Regions from separate parts of the Marinobacter sp. UBA3604 genome, predicted to be linked through region 1. Evidence: riboswitches for the same ligand, from Rfam matches in the RefSeq annotation. Region 1 holds a riboswitch; the other holds the start of a gene.
What was found. A riboswitch is a leader RNA that binds a small molecule or an ion and turns the genes downstream of it on or off. The one in region 1 is predicted to bind cobalamin.

Region 1 (8,241 bases):
GTGACCTGACGCCGACCTTCACCGCCTCCAACAATAAAGTCCTGAAGACTGACAATACCGGATAGTGTCGCCGGGCCTACCGTCTCACTCAGGGCACGAACAGCCTCCAGGCTGGCACCACCCCAACGGGACAGAATTGCAAAGCATTGCATCCCTCTGGATTCCAGGGCTGCACAGGTTGCGTCCAGCAGCGACCGATCGCCGGGGCGGTCACCGCTGTCAAGGTCCAGAAGTGCGACCACAGGGCCGGATTGCAGATTAAGGTTCGCCGCGCTATCCGTAGCTTCCCCATAACGGTAATAGCGGATCAGCGACCGGGGCGGCAGATCCGGCACGTCAAGCTCTTCGCCCGCCTGAACAAGCAACCAACGCAATAAGGCATCCAGGTGTTGCGAGGTACGTCCCTGGTAAAGGGCCCGGCCTTCAAGCCAGGGTTCCTGTTCGGGGAAGCGGGCCTTAAGCTCTGCCTGATGGGCTTTCAAGTCCGTGCCGGGGTCCGGCGCTTTCATCAGGTTGTTCAGGGTCGTGGCATCCAGCCCTTCCAGGGGCTTGCGCCCCTGTAACCGCGACAGCACAGTCAGCGCCCTGTCGCCATTCACCCCCAGAACCGGAAACTCGCGAACGGCGGCCTGCTCGCCCACAGCACGCTCAATCCGGCCCACCTGCTCTCCGAAAACCGCCGCCATCAATAAGGCATCGGCCTGGCTCACCAGATCGTCGAGAGCGCTGTTGTCCAGGTTTGCCAACTGCTCAGGAGTCCGCAGAATAATGCGGTGATCTGGCTGGGCTGCCAGGAAGCGTTCCGCACCAGCGGCCATCTCCGCAGCGGAACGCTCAGACACTACCCCAAATACCGTGGCGCCGGACACTGGTTGGGACAGCATCAACAGAAGCCCGGAAAGGCAGCCGAACAACGGGCGGCTCAGAGTTCGATACAGGCGCTCAATCATGCCCCTACCTCTCACCATGGCTGATCATAGGTCGTAGCGAATCGTCAACATTGCGGTGCGGCCAGCGGCGATGTATGCACGTCCGTCGAAGCGCTGCGCCGTGGAGTATTCTCTGTCCAGCACATTGTCGACTGTCAGGTTCGTGGTCCAGTGGCTGTCAATTTCCCACTTAGCCCGCAGGTCCCAAGTGACAAAGCCCGCGATGCGCTCTTCATTATCGGCGTCGTCGTAGCGATACCCCTGGCCTTTCACAGTGGTCCCCAGCGACACACGGCCGAAGTCCCGATCCAGATCGACCCGGAATTGTTTGGCGCTACGGCGACGAATTCGATTGTCGGTTTCACGGTTGCGAGGGTCGGTGACCGAGGCAGCTGCCTGAACCGTCCACTCCTCCAATTCCAGACCAGCACTCAGCTCTATCCCCCGAATACGTGCTTCGTTTACGTTGAACGGTGCAAACCGTCCGTCCTTGAAGGTAAATACAATCAGATCATCAGCGTCGGTCTGATAAATCGCGGCATCCCAGAACCAACGTGTGTAATTCCCGCCAATACCGAGCTCGACGCTACCGGCGGTTTCCGGTTGCAGATCCGCATTACCAAAATTGGGGAAGTAGAGGTCATTGAAGGTGGGCGCCCGGAAAGACGTACTGTAACTCACCCGAGCCCGATGATTCCGGTCCAGATCAACCCCCATGGCAACGGCGCCGGTTTCTTCACGTCCGAAAGCTTCGTTGTCGTCCGCCCGCAAGCTCAGTTGAAAGTCGGTCGGTCCGAAATTCAACAGAGCCTGACCGAAAACGGCGGCATTGGTGCGGCTGGATTCGTCATATTCGGTGGTACTGTCAACTTCATCTACCAGCAGTTCGCCACCAACGATGTATTCGTGACGCCCAATACTGATCTGATTCTCCCAGCGCGCGCTGCGAGTTTTAGTATCGAAGGTGCTGTTGCCGAAGGTATCGCGGTTGTCGGATTCGTCGAGGGATTCCGCCAGCAGTATGCGGCTGCGCCAATAGTCGCTGATGGGTGTGTCCAGGCGGAAACCGAGGGTCTGGATGGTAAAATCGGTGTCACCACCCTCAAATTCAGTGTTGCCCTGGGCACGCATGAGGACAACGCCGGCTTCCCCACCGGAGTCGAACTGGTGAGCAACGGACGCAAGCGCAGACGTGTTTCTATAGCCTTTGTCTTCACCCCCTTCCACGACGGCCGTACCGTCGGTTTCCAGATGGCTCGCGCTCAGGCTGTATTTCATCCGGCCTTCCGTACCGGCCGCACCGGCCACATACTCCTGGGTGTTAAAGTTGCCACCGCCAGCCTGAACCCAGCCTTCATTCCCCGTTTCTGCACTATGAGTGAAGGCCTGGATAACACCGCCTACGGCATCGGCCCCGTAGAGATTACTGCGGGAGCCACGAACAATTTCTACCCGCTCCACCATCTGTGGTGGAAAATATTGCCAGGCGGTACTGCCGGTAGTGGCGGAGCGAAGGCGCACACCATCCACCAGGAATACAGTGGATTCACTGCCGGTACCCCGGGTGAAAACGCTGATGTTCTTACCAAAAGAACCATTGCTGGTAATGTCCAGACCAGGCTGGCCCACCAGCAGCTCCTCAAATGTCTGGGGCTGCAGGCGCTGGATATCTTCGTCATCAATTACAGTGACAGAGGAGTCACTCTCGCCCCGGGTCTTCGGGCCGAGCGTAGCCGTTACAACAATGGGATCAAGGGCAGCAACGGTATACTCCTCATCGGCCAGTGCGTCGGAAACTGGCAGGAAAACGAAGGGTAGGCCGAACAACAGAACCGGCACGGATTTCAGATCACTCATAATCAACACTCGCTGGCAAACCACGCGCACCCGCGTGATGGTTATTGTGTTGCGGAGTTTGAGTATGAGATTGGGGAGGCAGGATACGAGTCAGGGTACGGGTGTGAGACCGACGCAACTCTCCCACCGCCGTCGCCCTCCGCAACTTCCGGTGTGTATTCAGGCCGGTCTCCGGGCTTGCGAGTGGATCAGCCGATGGGCCGGTCCGGGGCAATCACCTTCCCATGCATGACGCACAGTGGCTTTTTTCGATTGCCTTTAGCTCGCTTACCGTTGCGGGGGCAGCGTCGGACTTTAACCGACTTCCCGTTTTACGCTTTCCGGCGGGGATACCGCAAAAAAGCGTTACCTGAACACGGTGTTCATCGAATCGGGCGCCAAACTAGCAGCCCTTATGTGCTAAATCAATACAGATGACTCAAATACAATGCCTGGTCTAACCGGGTCCATTCCGGTTCAGAGCCGGGCAGTCCAAACCGCAGTGCAGCAGGCTTCTCAAACTCCCGAACGAGGATTCCCCGCCGTGCGAGATCGCCTGCAAACTCCGCCGCGCGGCCATGCCGAACGTATCTAAAAAGCGCCGTTCCAGTAACGCCTTCAAAGCCGTGCCGCGACAGGCAGTCCGCCAACCGCTGGCTTTCACTGTGCAGCCGCTCCATCGTCGCCGCCTGCCACTGGGTGTCCGCCAGCGCCTGGCCCATGATAAATCGCGCAGGGCCACTGATTGACCAGGGCCCGATCACTGCGCTCAATCGGCGAACAATATCCGGGTCTCCCACCGCAGCCCCGGCCCGCAGGCCCGCCAGGCCGAAAAACTTACCCAGGGATCTCATGACGATAAGACCGGGTTTATCGGTCGCATGCCCGACACTGAGTTCCGGAGTGGCATCGACGAACGCCTCGTCTACAATCAGCCACCCACCACGACGCTGAAGTCGCTGATGCCAGCTCAGCAACCGGTCCGGATCAACAACCTGGCCAGTGGGATTACTTGGATTGATCCACACCAGCACGTCCAGCTCGTCCAGCCAGCTTTCGTCATCTTCCTCTAGCTGATCATTGCCAATCTCGATCACCCGATGACCGGCAGCAGCCCAGTTATGACCATGCTCCTGGTACCCCGGAGAGGGCACACCTACCCGGCACGGCTTTCGTAAACGGGGCAAGTGCATGATTGCCGCCTGGCTACCAGCCAGGGCCATACATGCGGCGCCATCCGGTGCACCCACCCATTGCCTGATGAGTGGCTCCAGGCCATCGTCTGGCTCCGGCAGGCGACGCCAGACCTCTTCCGGGATCGCCGGAACCGGCCACCCATGCGGATTGATACCGGTGGACAGGTCCAGCCATTGATCCAGCGGGGTGCCCCACGTTTTTGCGGCGGCCCGTAGCCGGCCTCCATGTTCCAGCGGCGACAAATTCACGCTTCAATACCCTGGTCTCGGGCCAGCATTATTTTCCCGGCACCCAAAGCACGTCGTCCTTACCCTGGTTGTTGGCGTGTCTGGCAAGGACGAACAGCAAATCAGACAGCCGATTCATGTATGCCAGAACCAACGGGCTGATGTCCTGCTCTTCCTGTAGCTGAGCAATGATACGCTCAGCGCGCCGCGTCACGGTACGCGCATGATGTAGATACGTTGCGGCCGCATTGCCCGCGGGCAGGATAAAGGAGCGAAGCGACGGAATATCCGCGTTGAACCGGTCGATCTCCTGCTCAAGCTCAACGGTCTTGCCCTCGGCAAGCCTCAGTGGCGGGTATTTCGGGTTCTCCACGATCGGGGTACACAGATCCGCCCCGACATCAAACAGGTCGTTCTGGATGCGTGCCAGTATCACGTCCAGTTCGTCGTCCACATGCAGTCGCGCGAGACCAATCACTGCGTTGGCCTCATCCACCGTACCGTAGGCTTCCACACGCAGGTCATGCTTGGCGACGCGGCTGCCGTCGCCAAGACCGGTATCGCCCTTGTCTCCGGTTTTCGTATAGATCTTGGTGAGCCTGACCATTCATGTCTCCCGTGAACCGGTTCTGTCAGTATTCAAAGCCGGTCAGATTACAGGTTTTTCGCGATAGGTTCCCCATATCCCTTTCAGGGTTTCAACAATATCGCCCATCGAGGCGCCCTCTTTCACCAGTTCGATGGTGATGGGCATGAGATTGGCCGATTCGTCCTCGGCCTGCTCTTTCAGTTGCTTGAGCATGCTTTGAACTTTCTCCTCGTCGCGATTGTCCTTGACCTTATTCAGGCGTTCAATCTGCCGGCGTTCGGTTTCCGGATCGTGGGGATGGGTTTCGATTTCAACATCCTCTTCGTCCTGCACGAACATGTTGACGCCGATAACCGGACGCTCACCGCTGGCCTTGCGCAGCGCGAAATCGTAGGCGGAATCGGAGATGCCCCTCTGGAAGTAGCCGTCGTCGATGCACTGCAGCGTGCCACCGAGCTCTTCCACTTCGTCGAGAATCTTCCAGACTTCCTTCTCGATCTCATCGGTAAGATTCTCGACATAGTAGGAACCGCCCAATGGGTCCACCACCTGGGTGATGTTGGTCTCGTAGGCGATGATCTGCTGGGTTCGCAGGGCAATACGCATCGCCTCTTCCGTTGGAATGGCGAACGCTTCATCCATGCCGTTGGTGTGCAGGGATTGGGCGCCACCCAGTACCGCAGACAGTGCCTGAAGCGCGGTACGGATCGGGTTGATGGTGTATTGCGGCTTGGTCAGGGTGGCCGCGGCAGTCTGGGCGTGAAAACGAAGCCGGCTGGCCTCGGGTTTGGTGGCGTTGAATTTTTCGCGCATGATCTTGGCATAAACCCGCCGGGCTGCGCGGAACTTGGCAATTTCCTCGAAGAAATCCGCCTGGCTGACAAAGAAGAAGGACAGGCGTGGCCCGAACTCATTCACGTCCACGCCCGCGTCGATGGCGGTCCTGACGTACTCCATGGTGGTTGCCATGGTGTACGCCACTTCCTGAACCGCCGTCGAACCGGCTTCAGAAATGTGATAGCCGGAGATATTGATAGGGTTGTACCGCTTCATGTTTTCGGAGCCGTACTGGATGCAGTCCCGCACCAGGCGAACCGACGGCCGCACCGGAAATATCCACTCTTTCTGGGCAATGTACTCCTTGAGAATGTCGTTCTGGATGGTGCCCGACAGGTCATTGAGATCGTATCCCCGCTTCTGCGCCAGGGCGATGTACATGGCATAGAGAATCCAGGCGGACGGATTGATGGTCATGGATACCGAGATCTTGGTCAGATCAATATCGTCGAACAACTCCTCCATGTCGGCAAGGGTGTCGATGGCAACGCCTTCTCGGCCCACCTCACCCTGGCTCATGGCATGGCTGGAGTCGTAACCCATCAGCGTCGGCATATCGAAGTCGATGGACAGACCGGTCTGGCCCTGGGCGATCAGGTACTTGAAGCGACCGTTGGTTTCCCTTGCCGTACCAAAGCCGGCAATCTGGCGCATGGTCCAGTTCCTGCCCCGATACATGGTGGGGTATGGCCCCCGCGTAAACGGGTATTGCCCAGGGAAACCAATATCCTCAAAGGGCGTATTCTTCAGGTCCAGTGGCGTGTAGGTACGTTTCGTCGGCATTCCCGAGGCGGTGGTGTATTCCGTCTTGCTCTCCGGCGCCCGCTTGATAAAGGACGACACCTCGTTCAGTTCCCACTGGTCGAACTCTTTTTCAATGTGCTTGAGTGCAGCGGGGTCATACTGGTCAGTGCGCTTCATGAATGGTCTCCTTCATGGCTTTTAACAAGGTTACTGCGGCTCCATGGGGGTCCAGTTCGCGCTGGGTAACCTTCTTGAGCAGCTCTTCGGTCTGCGACCTGCTGTCACGTGCAAAATTATCCCGGACAATCTCTTCAGCAACCTTCACTACCCGGGTTAATGCAATCTGGTGCCGCCGCTGGGTGATTTCGCCGCTTTTTTCCAGGTGCTCAGCGTGACGATCAATGGCAGCCATCAGGTCGTCAAAACCGGTATGTTTTTCGGAACTGGTGGGCACCACCGGCACCCGCCAGATTCCCTCGCCCGGCTCCAGGCTCATCATCAGCATGGCCTTGAGTTCCTGAATGGTTTTGTTGGAATCCGGCCGGTCCGCCTTGCTCACCACATGAACATCGGCGATCTCCAGAACACCGGCCTTGATGGCCTGGATGTCGTCGCCCAGGCCGGGCGCGTTGACGACCACGGTCGTGTGGGCGGCACGGACAATATCGACCTCGTCCTGCCCCACCCCGACCGTCTCGATCAGGACCACGTCGAAGCCGCCTGCATCCAGAAGATCAACCGCATCCAGGGCTGGCCTGGCGAGGCCGCCCAGGGTTCCCCGGGTGGCCATGCTGCGGATGAAAACGCCGGGGTCGGACACCAGGTCGCCCATGCGGATACGGTCACCGAGGATCGCACCGCCGGAGTACGGGCTGGAGGGATCAATTGCAACAACGCCGACCTTGCGACCGCTGGCCCGGTACTCATGGACCAGTTGCGTGACAAGGGTGGACTTCCCGGCTCCTGGCACACCGGTAATACCCACCACATGGGCGTTGCCGGTCGCTTTGTAAAGCTCGGCCAGGGCTTCGCGCACCTCAGCATCACCGCCGCTTTCAACGCGGGTAATAAGTCTGGCGATGGCGCGAAGATGCCCTTCCCGCACACGTTCAGCGAGCTTCATCGAGGGTATGCGGTTAATCATTTAACCTCCTCGCTTCTGGTTGAGGCTCTGGTAAAGGTCCCGGTCATCAACGACACGCTGGGCTTTGAAGTCCGTGCGAGGAAAGGTATCCGGGTCAACCATGACAACCCGTGCCCGCACGCCCAGAACCCGGCTCAGTTCAGCCTCTGCCTTCTCACCGAGGGATCTGACCGCATCCGGCCCCTTGCCTGCGACCTCCTGGTTAAACTCCGCTTTTACCGCCAGCTCGTCCATAGAGCCACCGCGCGAAATGATGATCCGGTGCTCGCCGCCATAACCAGCCAGGCCTTCCAGAACTTCCGCAATGGCGCTGGGATACACGTTTTCACCCCGGATCTGGAACATGTCATCAATCCGGCCGTAGATGCCTTTTGGCAGCCTGGGATAGGTGCGACCACAGGGATTGTCTTCCATCACCCAATGGGTCAGATCGCCGGAAACCATCCGGATCATCGGCTGGGACGTTCTCTCGAGGTGCGTGTAGATAGGCGTTCCCTGTTCGCCGTATGGCACCCGGCGATTGGTTTTTGGGTCTGCCACTTCGGTGTAGACAATGTCCTGCCAAAGCAGCATGCCCTCGGTGTCTGCGCTGCCGGAGGCATGCATCCAGGGGGTCAACTCTGCCATCGTTCCGCAGTCAACTACCTTGGCACCGTAGATCTCCTGGATCTTGTCGCGGATGGACGGAATCGAGCCTCCCGGTTCGCCGGAGAAGAACAGCACTTTGATGCCGAATTC
Region 2 (8,241 bases), on a different contig from region 1:
GAATAGCCCAGGATCGGGTCCCGCAGGATGTAGTTGGCGTAGGCGGTTTCAGCGACTTCGGACTCGTCCCACATATCGCGCACGGCTTTGGGGTCCAGCGTGATGTTTTCCTCTTCCAGGATCTGGTTCACCACTTTCAGCCCGAACGAGAAGTGCATGGCTTCGTCCCGCAGGATGTACTGCAGTTGCTCACCGGTGCCCCGCATCAGGCCCCGACGCTGCAGGGCGAAGATGGGGCTGAAACCGTTGTAGAACCAGGCACCCTCAAAGACCGCTGCGAAGAACAGGTAGGACATAATGAACTCCTGCAGGTCGTCCTTGTTGCGCAGGTTCATGTCAGAGCGCATGGCGGCATCCAGCCGGCGGTTGGCCATCTGGATCTTGCCGTTGATCGCGGAGACCACCCGATAGCGATTGTAGATCTCGCTCTGGTCCAGGTTGAGGGTTTCAATGCAGTGCTGGTAGGCCCAGGTGTGCATGGCTTCCTCGTACACCTGCCGCGCTTGGTAAATCTGCAATTCCGGGGCACTCATCTTCTCCATCACCGCCAGGCCGATGTTGCGCATCGCCAGGATGTCGGAGGTGGTGAGGTAGGCCAGCACGTTCTCATACACGTGCTTTTCCGGCGCAGACAGGCGGTGGTGGTAGTCGTGAACGTCCTGAGCCATGTTCACGTCCAGCGGCGTCCAGTGGTTCTTGTTGGCATTCATGAAGTATTCCCAGGCCCAGGGGTACTTGAAGGGTGCCAGCTGATTGATGTCGGTTTCGCCGTTGATAACGCGCTTGTCATCGACATTGACCGGGGCCGGACCCTCCTGGGTAGCCGGGCGGGTTTGGGTGTTTGGTTCGTCGTCCCAGTTGAGCATCTTTTAACCTCTAGAATCTTGGTGGCGGTCGGGTTTACTGACAGGCTTCGCAGTCCGGCTCATCAATGCTGCATACCTGTGGTTGCGGTGCTGCTACCGGCGCGGTTTTCTCGGCACCCGTGGCCCCCAGCGAGCGCAGGTAATAGGTGGTTTTCAGTCCACGTTCCCAGGCCAGCTGATACAACTCATCCAGCTTTTTGCCGCTGGGTTCCGCCATGTAAAGGTTCAGGCTCTGGGCCTGGTCCAGCCATTTCTGGCGCCTGGCCGCCGCCTCCACCAGCCAGCGGGCATCGATCTCAAAGGCGGTGGCGTAGCGGGCCTTCAGTTCTGCCGGAATACGATCAATCTGCTGCACGCTGCCATCGAAGTACTTGAGATCGTTCACCATCACGTTGTCCCACAGACCCTCTGCTTTCAGGTCACGAACCAGAGATGGATTAACCACCGTGAACTCGCCGGAGAGATTCGATTTCACGAACAGGTTCTGGTACGCCGGTTCGATGGATTGGGAGACACCGACGATGTTGGAGATGGTCGCCGTTGGCGCAATGGCCATCACATTGCTGTTACGCATGCCATTGCGGGCGATGAGTTCCCGCACGGCCGTCCAGTCCAGGCGGCTGCTGGTATTCAGGCTCAGGTCACCGTCCTGACGGGCCTCTTTCAACAGGTTGATGGAGTCAATGGGCAGAATACCCTGATGCCACAATGAGCCTTCATAGGTCTCGTAGGCACCGCGTTCACCGGCCAGCGCAGCCGAGGCCCGGATCGCGAAATAACTGATCTGCTCCATCGCCACATCGGCAAACTCCACCGCTTCCGCGCTGGTGTAGGGCAGATTGAGTCGATACAACGCATCCTGAAAGCCCATCAGGCCGAGACCAACGGGCCGATGCTTGAAATTGGAACTCTTCGCCTGGGGCACTGCGTAGTAATTGATGTCGACCACGTTATCGAGCATGCGGACCGCGATACTGACCGTGCGTTCGAGGCGCTGGACATCCAGCTCACCGTTGTGGACATGGGCCGCCAGGTTGATGGACCCCAGATTGCACACGGCGATCTCATCCGCACTGGTGTTCAGGGTGATTTCGGTACACAGGTTGGAGCTGTGCACCACGCCCCGATGCTGCTGCGGTGAGCGCAGGTTGCAGGGGTCCTTGAAGGTAATCCAGGGGTGCCCGGTCTCGAACAGCACGGTCAGCATCTTGCGCCAGAGCAGTTTGGCGGACACCGTCTTGAACAGAGTAATCTCGCCCCTGGCCGCCATCGCCTCGTATTCCTGGTACCGCTCCCGGAATGCGTTGCCATAGAGGTCATGCAGGTCCGGAGCGTCGTTTGGCGAGAACAGGGTCCAGTCCTGATCACTGCGCATGCGTTCGATCAGCAGGTCCGGTACCCAGTTGGCGGTGTTCATGTCGTGGGTACGACGACGCTCATCGCCGGTGTTCTTGCGTAGCTCCAGGAACTCCTCAATATCCAGGTGCCAGCTTTCCAGGTAAGCGCACACGGCGCCCTTGCGCTTGCCGCCCTGATTCACCGCCACCGCCGTGTCGTTCACCACTTTCAGGAATGGCACCACACCCTGGCTGCTGCCGTTGGTACCCTTGATGTGGGAGCCCAAAGCCCTGACTGGCGTCCAGTCGTTACCCAGGCCGCCGGCCCACTTGGACAGCATGGCGTTGTCGCGGATGGCACCATAGATACCCTCCAGATCATCCTGAACGGTGGTGAGGTAGCAGGATGAAAGCTGGGAATGTCGGGTACCACTGTTGAACAGGGTTGGCGTGGAGGCCATGTAGTCGAAGGATGACAACAGGTCGTAGAACTCAATGGCCCGGGCATTGGGGTCATCTTCCTGCAACGCCAGGCCCATGGACACGCGCATGAAGAAAACCTGGGGCAACTCCAGCCGGTCACCTTTCCAGTTGAGGAAATAGCGGTCGTAGAGGGTCTGCAGGCCGAGGAACCCAAACTGGTGGTCCCGCTCCGGCTTGAGGGCAGCACCCAGGCGTTCCAGGTCGAACGCCGCCATGGCGTCGTCCAGCAGCTCGTAGTGGATGCCCTGCTCAATGAAGGTGCTCAGGGCCTGCGGGTATATTTCCGCCAGCGGCAAACTTAGGGGCAGGCTCAAGGCGGCCGCGGTTTCCAGCCTGAGTTGTTCCAGCAGCAGACGAGCGGTTACGGCACTGTAGTCCGGTTCCTGCTCGATGCGGCCGCGGGCGGTCATGATCAGCGCAGACAGCACCTCCTCCTCAGCGATACCGTCGTACAGGTTCCGCAGCGCCCCTTCCACCAGGGACTCGCCATCGATGCCCTCCAATCCCTGGCTGGCACGCTCCACCTGGACTTTCATCAGCCCCAGATCCAGCGGTGCGGCCTCACCGTTGGCTTTTTTCACCGTAAGCGTGGGATGCGCCTCCACCGGCGCCAGGCTGGCCCGCTCCTGGGCATGAGCCTCCCGGTAGAGTACATAGGCGCGGGCCACTTTCTGCTCCTCCGCCCGCATCAGCGCCAGTTCCACTTGGTCCTGGATATCTTCAATGTGCACCTTGCCGCCGGCTTTCAAGCGTCGGCTGATGGCCTGCATGACCTGATGGGTAACCTGTTCCACGGAATCGTGGATACGGGCCGAGCCCGCTGCTTCATCGCCTTCGACGGCAAGAAACGCTTTGGTCACGGCAACACTGATTTTGCTGGCGTCGAATCCAACCAGGGCGCCATTACGTTTAATAACCTGTAGGGAGGCAGTGCTGGTTGAGGCAGATTGGCCGGACTCGGCCAGGGTGGCAGTGGACATGTCGGTTCTCCTGAGTACGCGTTTATGCCAAGACCTTCGCGTACGCAGGGGCGAGCATTGCTCTGAACAGAGACAACGCAAAACCGGTCTGCTCACCTTGATACGCGAAGGTGCAGTTGTATTCCCTGGCAGGTCTTCGGACTCAGGGGCGTGAACCTGTTGGCTCGGCCTTGCGTGGCGACTTCCCGGCATTCGCCAGTGTCTTTATGCCACGCTCGTTCCCCAATACCGCTGCGCGTCAGTTCCGGAGTCTCACCGGATTCCCGGTACCACGATCATCGTGACGAGGGCGATCTGTGATTGATCAGCCTTTGATCACTATATCTGGTACTAAGCCAAGGATATAAACACTATATAGACTAAGATAAATCGCAACAAGGCACTTTTTCGACGGTTACCGGTCAGTAAACGAACCCATAGGAGCATCCCATGACACCGCTACCGAGATACCTGACGGCCGCCCTCGCCCTTTCGTTGATGGCCGCTTCGGCCCAGGCTGACAGCACGGAAAACTCGCTGATCACCGCGTTTTCGACCATAACGTCCCTGGAAGATGGCTGGGAACCGATGGAGTTTCCGAAGATAGACCGCCACAGTCGCTATCAGTTGACGGACGACAACGGCGAGCAGGTGGTCAAGGCCACCACGGACAACAGCGCCTCCGGGCTGATAGCCAGGGTGTCCGTCGAACCCGGGGATTCACTGATCCTGCGCTGGCGGTGGAAAGTGTCGAACGTCTATGAGCAGGGAAACGCCCGTAAAAAGGAGGGCGATGACTACCCTGCGCGAATCTACGTGGCCTTTGAGTTCGAGCCGGACGAAGCCGGCTTTTTCGAGCGCGCCAAACGCAAGACCGTGGAAGTGGTGTTCGGGGAGGAACTGCCGGGCAATGCGCTGAACTACATCTGGGCCAACCGGCTGCCGGTTGGCGAAATCATTGCCAACCCGTTCACCGATACCACGATGATGGTAGCAGTGAACTCCGGGACGGCGAACACAGGCGAATGGGTCACGGTGGAGCGGGATATCGTTGCGGACTACCGCAAGGCCTTTGGCCGAGAGCCGCCGAAGCTGGTGGGCGTCGCCATCATGTCGGATTCCGACAACACCGGAGCATCTGCCACCGCCTGGTATAGCGATGTCAGCTTGGTCAAACCAGATTGATGACGCAAAACAGACCTACCGCGCCCATCACGATGGTATAGGGAAACGCCATCACAACCATCCGCCCGTAGGACAATCGCACCAGCGGAGCGATTGCAGACGTCAGCAGGAACAGAAACGCGGCCTGGCCGTTGGGGGTAGCCACACTGGGCAGGTTGGTGCCGGTATTGATGGCGATGGCCAGCTCCTGGAAATGCTCGTAGTCGATACTGCCGGCGTCCAGCGCCTGTTTGATTTCACTGATATAAACGGTGGCTACAAACACATTGTCGCTGATCATCGACAACAGCCCGTTGGCAATAAAGAACATGCCCGGCTGCTGGTCCTGAGGCAGGCTGAGCACAAAATCGATGATCGGCTTGAACAGGTGTTGCTCGTGAATCACCGCGACGATGGCGAAAAACACCACCAACAACGAGGTAAATGGCAGCGACTCCTGGAAGGCCTTGCCGATCTGGTGCTCATCGGTAACACCAGTGAACGAGGTGATCAGGATAATCACCAGAAGGCCGATCAATCCTACCTCTGCCAGGTGAAACGCCAGCCCAACAACCAGCACCAGGGCCGCCATTGCCTGCACCCACAGGGCAGCCTGGTCGGCTTTCGTGCGCTTGGTGCGCTCGTTGTCGGCGAACTCTTCCAGTACCTGGCGGACAGGCTTGGGCAGGCGAGCGCCATACCCAAACCAGCGCAGTTTTTCCAGCAGCCAGCAGGTGGTCAGGCCGGCCACCAGCACCGGCAGGCTCACCGGCGCCATACGCAGGAAGAAACTGACAAAGTCCCACCCTACTACCTTGGCGATCAGCAGGTTCTGGGGTTCGCCCACCATGGTGGACACTCCCCCCAAGGCCGTTCCAATGGCGCCGTGCATCAGCAGGCTACGCAGAAAGGCCCGGAACTTGTCCAGGTCTTCCCGGTGCAACTCAATCACGTGTTCGTCGCTGTTGGCGTTGTGATCAGAGTGATGATAACCCTTGCCGGAGGCTACCTTGTGGTACACCGAGTAAAAACCGACAGCGACACTGATGATGACTGCGGTGACGGTAAGCGCGTCCAGGAACGCAGATAGAACGGCCGCAGCAGCACAGAACAGCAGTGACAACGCGGACTTTGACCGCACACCCACCAGGATCTGGGTAAACGTCACCAGCAGCAGCTCTTTCATGAAGTAGATGCCAGCCACCATGAACATCAGCAGCAGGATGACCGGGAAGTTCACCAACACCTCGTGGTACACCGCATCCGCTGACGTCATACCCACTAACAGGGCTTCAATCGCCAGCAACCCGCCCGGTAACAGTGGATAACACTTCAGCGCCATGGCCAGAGTAAAAATAAACTCCCCCACCAACGCCCAACCGGCCACGGCCGGGCCAAGGGTCCAGACAATCAGCGGGTTGGCAATCAGGAATAGAAGAATGACCTGTTTGTACCAGGCGGGTGCATTACCCAGGAAGTTGTGGGTAAAGCCGGAGAGAACGGTTGTGGGCATTGCGGGAATCTTCTGAGTAAACGGTTTGTTGGAATTGTGTGGCAGAAGGCCCGCATCTTCCTTGATATTTGTGTAACCGGTAATCCCCCAAAGGTACAGGGTGAGTGCCTATTTGGTCTTACATGAAACAAGGAAGAGTGGCCGGACGACCACTCAAAAGAGTTTCGTAATATTACTTAAAAACAGAGCCAGAATCGACTCTGTTTTCAGCACTCAGGGTTTATTATGACCGTTATCACTTCCCGCTTACGTGTCAGAACCGGTAAGAAACCGACGCCGTAACGTTACGTTCTGCCCCGAAGTAACAGAAGTCCAGACTGTTGTAGCAGGACGCCACGTATTCCTTGTCCAGCAGATTGTTCACGTTCAGCCGGGTAGAAACGCCTTCCAGGCCGAGCTCGCTGAAATCGTAGCCCAGTGCCAGATCCACCAGGGTGTAGTCCGGCACCTTTTTGGTGTTGGCATCATCGGCGTAGATGTCTGCGTTGTGACGGACACCCAATCCCGCGTTTGCCCCATTAAGGACTCCCTGCGTGAACCGGTAACCGGCCCACAGGGTCAGCTGGTGTTCCGGCACCTGGCTGGCGGCATTGCCCTCGCGATAGGCCTCGGACTTCTCAAAGGTGACGTCCGTGAACGCATATCCGGCCTGGACATTCAGGTTCTCCGTCAGCTGCGCCTTGGCTTCCAGCTCCACACCCTGGGACTCAATCTCACCAATACTGCGGTAGAAGGACTCCTGTGGCTGCTTGGTGGCCAGATTCTCCTGGTTGATGCGGAACAGAGAGAGCGTATACAGGTCCGTGGTTCCCACCGGCTGGTACCTAAGCCCGGTTTCTATCTGCTTGCCTTCTCTCGGGGCCAGCAGGTCGCCGTTCTCGTCGGTATAGGCGCTGGGCGAAAACGACGTGGAGTGGGACACGTAGGGTGCAATGCCGTTGTCGAACAGGTAGAGCAGCCCGGCACGGCCACTGAACTGGGTTTCGTCCAGCTCTGTCACTACACCGGTGTCACGATTGGTGTTCTCGATCTCCACCCAGTCGTAACGGCCACCCAACGTCAACCGCCAGCCACCGGTGGCCAGCTGGTCCTGCAGATAGACCCCGGTCTGTTTCTGCTTACGGAGATTGCGTTGCGGGGGGTATAGGGCAGAGGGATCGGCCCCGTACTCAGGATTGAAGGCATCGATGGCCGGAAAGGCGCCCGACGGCCAGACCACGTCGTTCTCACGCTGCTGATAGTCCACCCCCACCAATACGGTGTGATCCACCGCGCCAGTCGTCAATTCCCCCTGAATCTGGTTATCAACGGTGAGTGCCTGCAGATCCTCATCGCCACCGGAGTAGTAGCGGTTAAGCTCAGTGGCCGAGGCCCAGCCGTAGGCATAAACCTGTTTCAACTCAACGTCCGAATCCAGGTAACGGGCTTTCTGCAAGGCGGACCAGTTACGGTTGATTCGATGCTCCAGATCGTATCCCACCATGGTCATGTCGCGCCGGAAAAGGTCGTAGTCCGGTTCGCCCTCAAAAAAGGTGTTGTCGATTTTCTGGCCGTCGCGGGACTCCACCGTGCCCTCGTACGGCAAACCGCTGTGGTAGCCACCTTCCGGATCACGTTGAAGGTAGGCCAGCAGAGTCACGCTGGTCTCGTCGGTCATGTCCCAGGTCAGCGACGGGGCAATGGCGCGACGGTCCAGTTCCACGTGGTCCTGTTGCGCGTCAGCAGCGGAAGCAATGCCGGTCACACGATAGGCAACCCGTTGCTCATCATCCACCGAACCGGTGACATCAAAGGCAAAGCTGCGCTGGGCGTTGTTGCCGAGCGAGACACGGATTTCACCCCCATCCCGGAACTCCGGACGCTTGCTGGTGAGGGCAACAATCCCACCAGGGGAGCCCTGGCCGTAGAGAACGGAGGTC

Region 2: linked by a shared signal. The riboswitch ahead of B2590_RS02205 (ribonucleoside-diphosphate reductase subunit alpha) and the one ahead of B2590_RS11055 (TonB-dependent receptor plug domain-containing protein) in region 1 are both predicted to bind cobalamin.

The regions. Positions count from the first base shown of each region.
Region 1 is NZ_DFMB01000037.1:76,487-84,727, reverse strand. Features, by position in the region: gene B2590_RS11060 (cobaltochelatase subunit CobN) at 1-950, opposite strand, end outside; gene B2590_RS11055 (TonB-dependent receptor plug domain-containing protein) at 975-2,786, opposite strand; cobalamin riboswitch at 2,942-3,143, opposite strand; gene cobD (threonine-phosphate decarboxylase CobD) at 3,191-4,210, opposite strand; gene B2590_RS11045 (cob(I)yrinic acid a,c-diamide adenosyltransferase) at 4,239-4,796, opposite strand; gene B2590_RS11040 (methylmalonyl-CoA mutase family protein) at 4,839-6,536, opposite strand; gene meaB (methylmalonyl Co-A mutase-associated GTPase MeaB) at 6,523-7,503, opposite strand; gene B2590_RS11030 (phenylacetate--CoA ligase family protein) at 7,504-8,241, opposite strand, start outside.
Region 2 is NZ_DFMB01000009.1:72,837-81,077, reverse strand. Features, by position in the region: gene B2590_RS02210 (ribonucleotide-diphosphate reductase subunit beta) at 1-866, opposite strand, end outside; gene B2590_RS02205 (ribonucleoside-diphosphate reductase subunit alpha) at 901-3,666, opposite strand; cobalamin riboswitch at 3,777-3,970, opposite strand; gene B2590_RS02200 (DUF3047 domain-containing protein) at 4,096-4,830, shown strand; gene nhaB (sodium/proton antiporter NhaB) at 4,817-6,322, opposite strand; gene B2590_RS02190 (TonB-dependent siderophore receptor) at 6,576-8,241, opposite strand, start outside.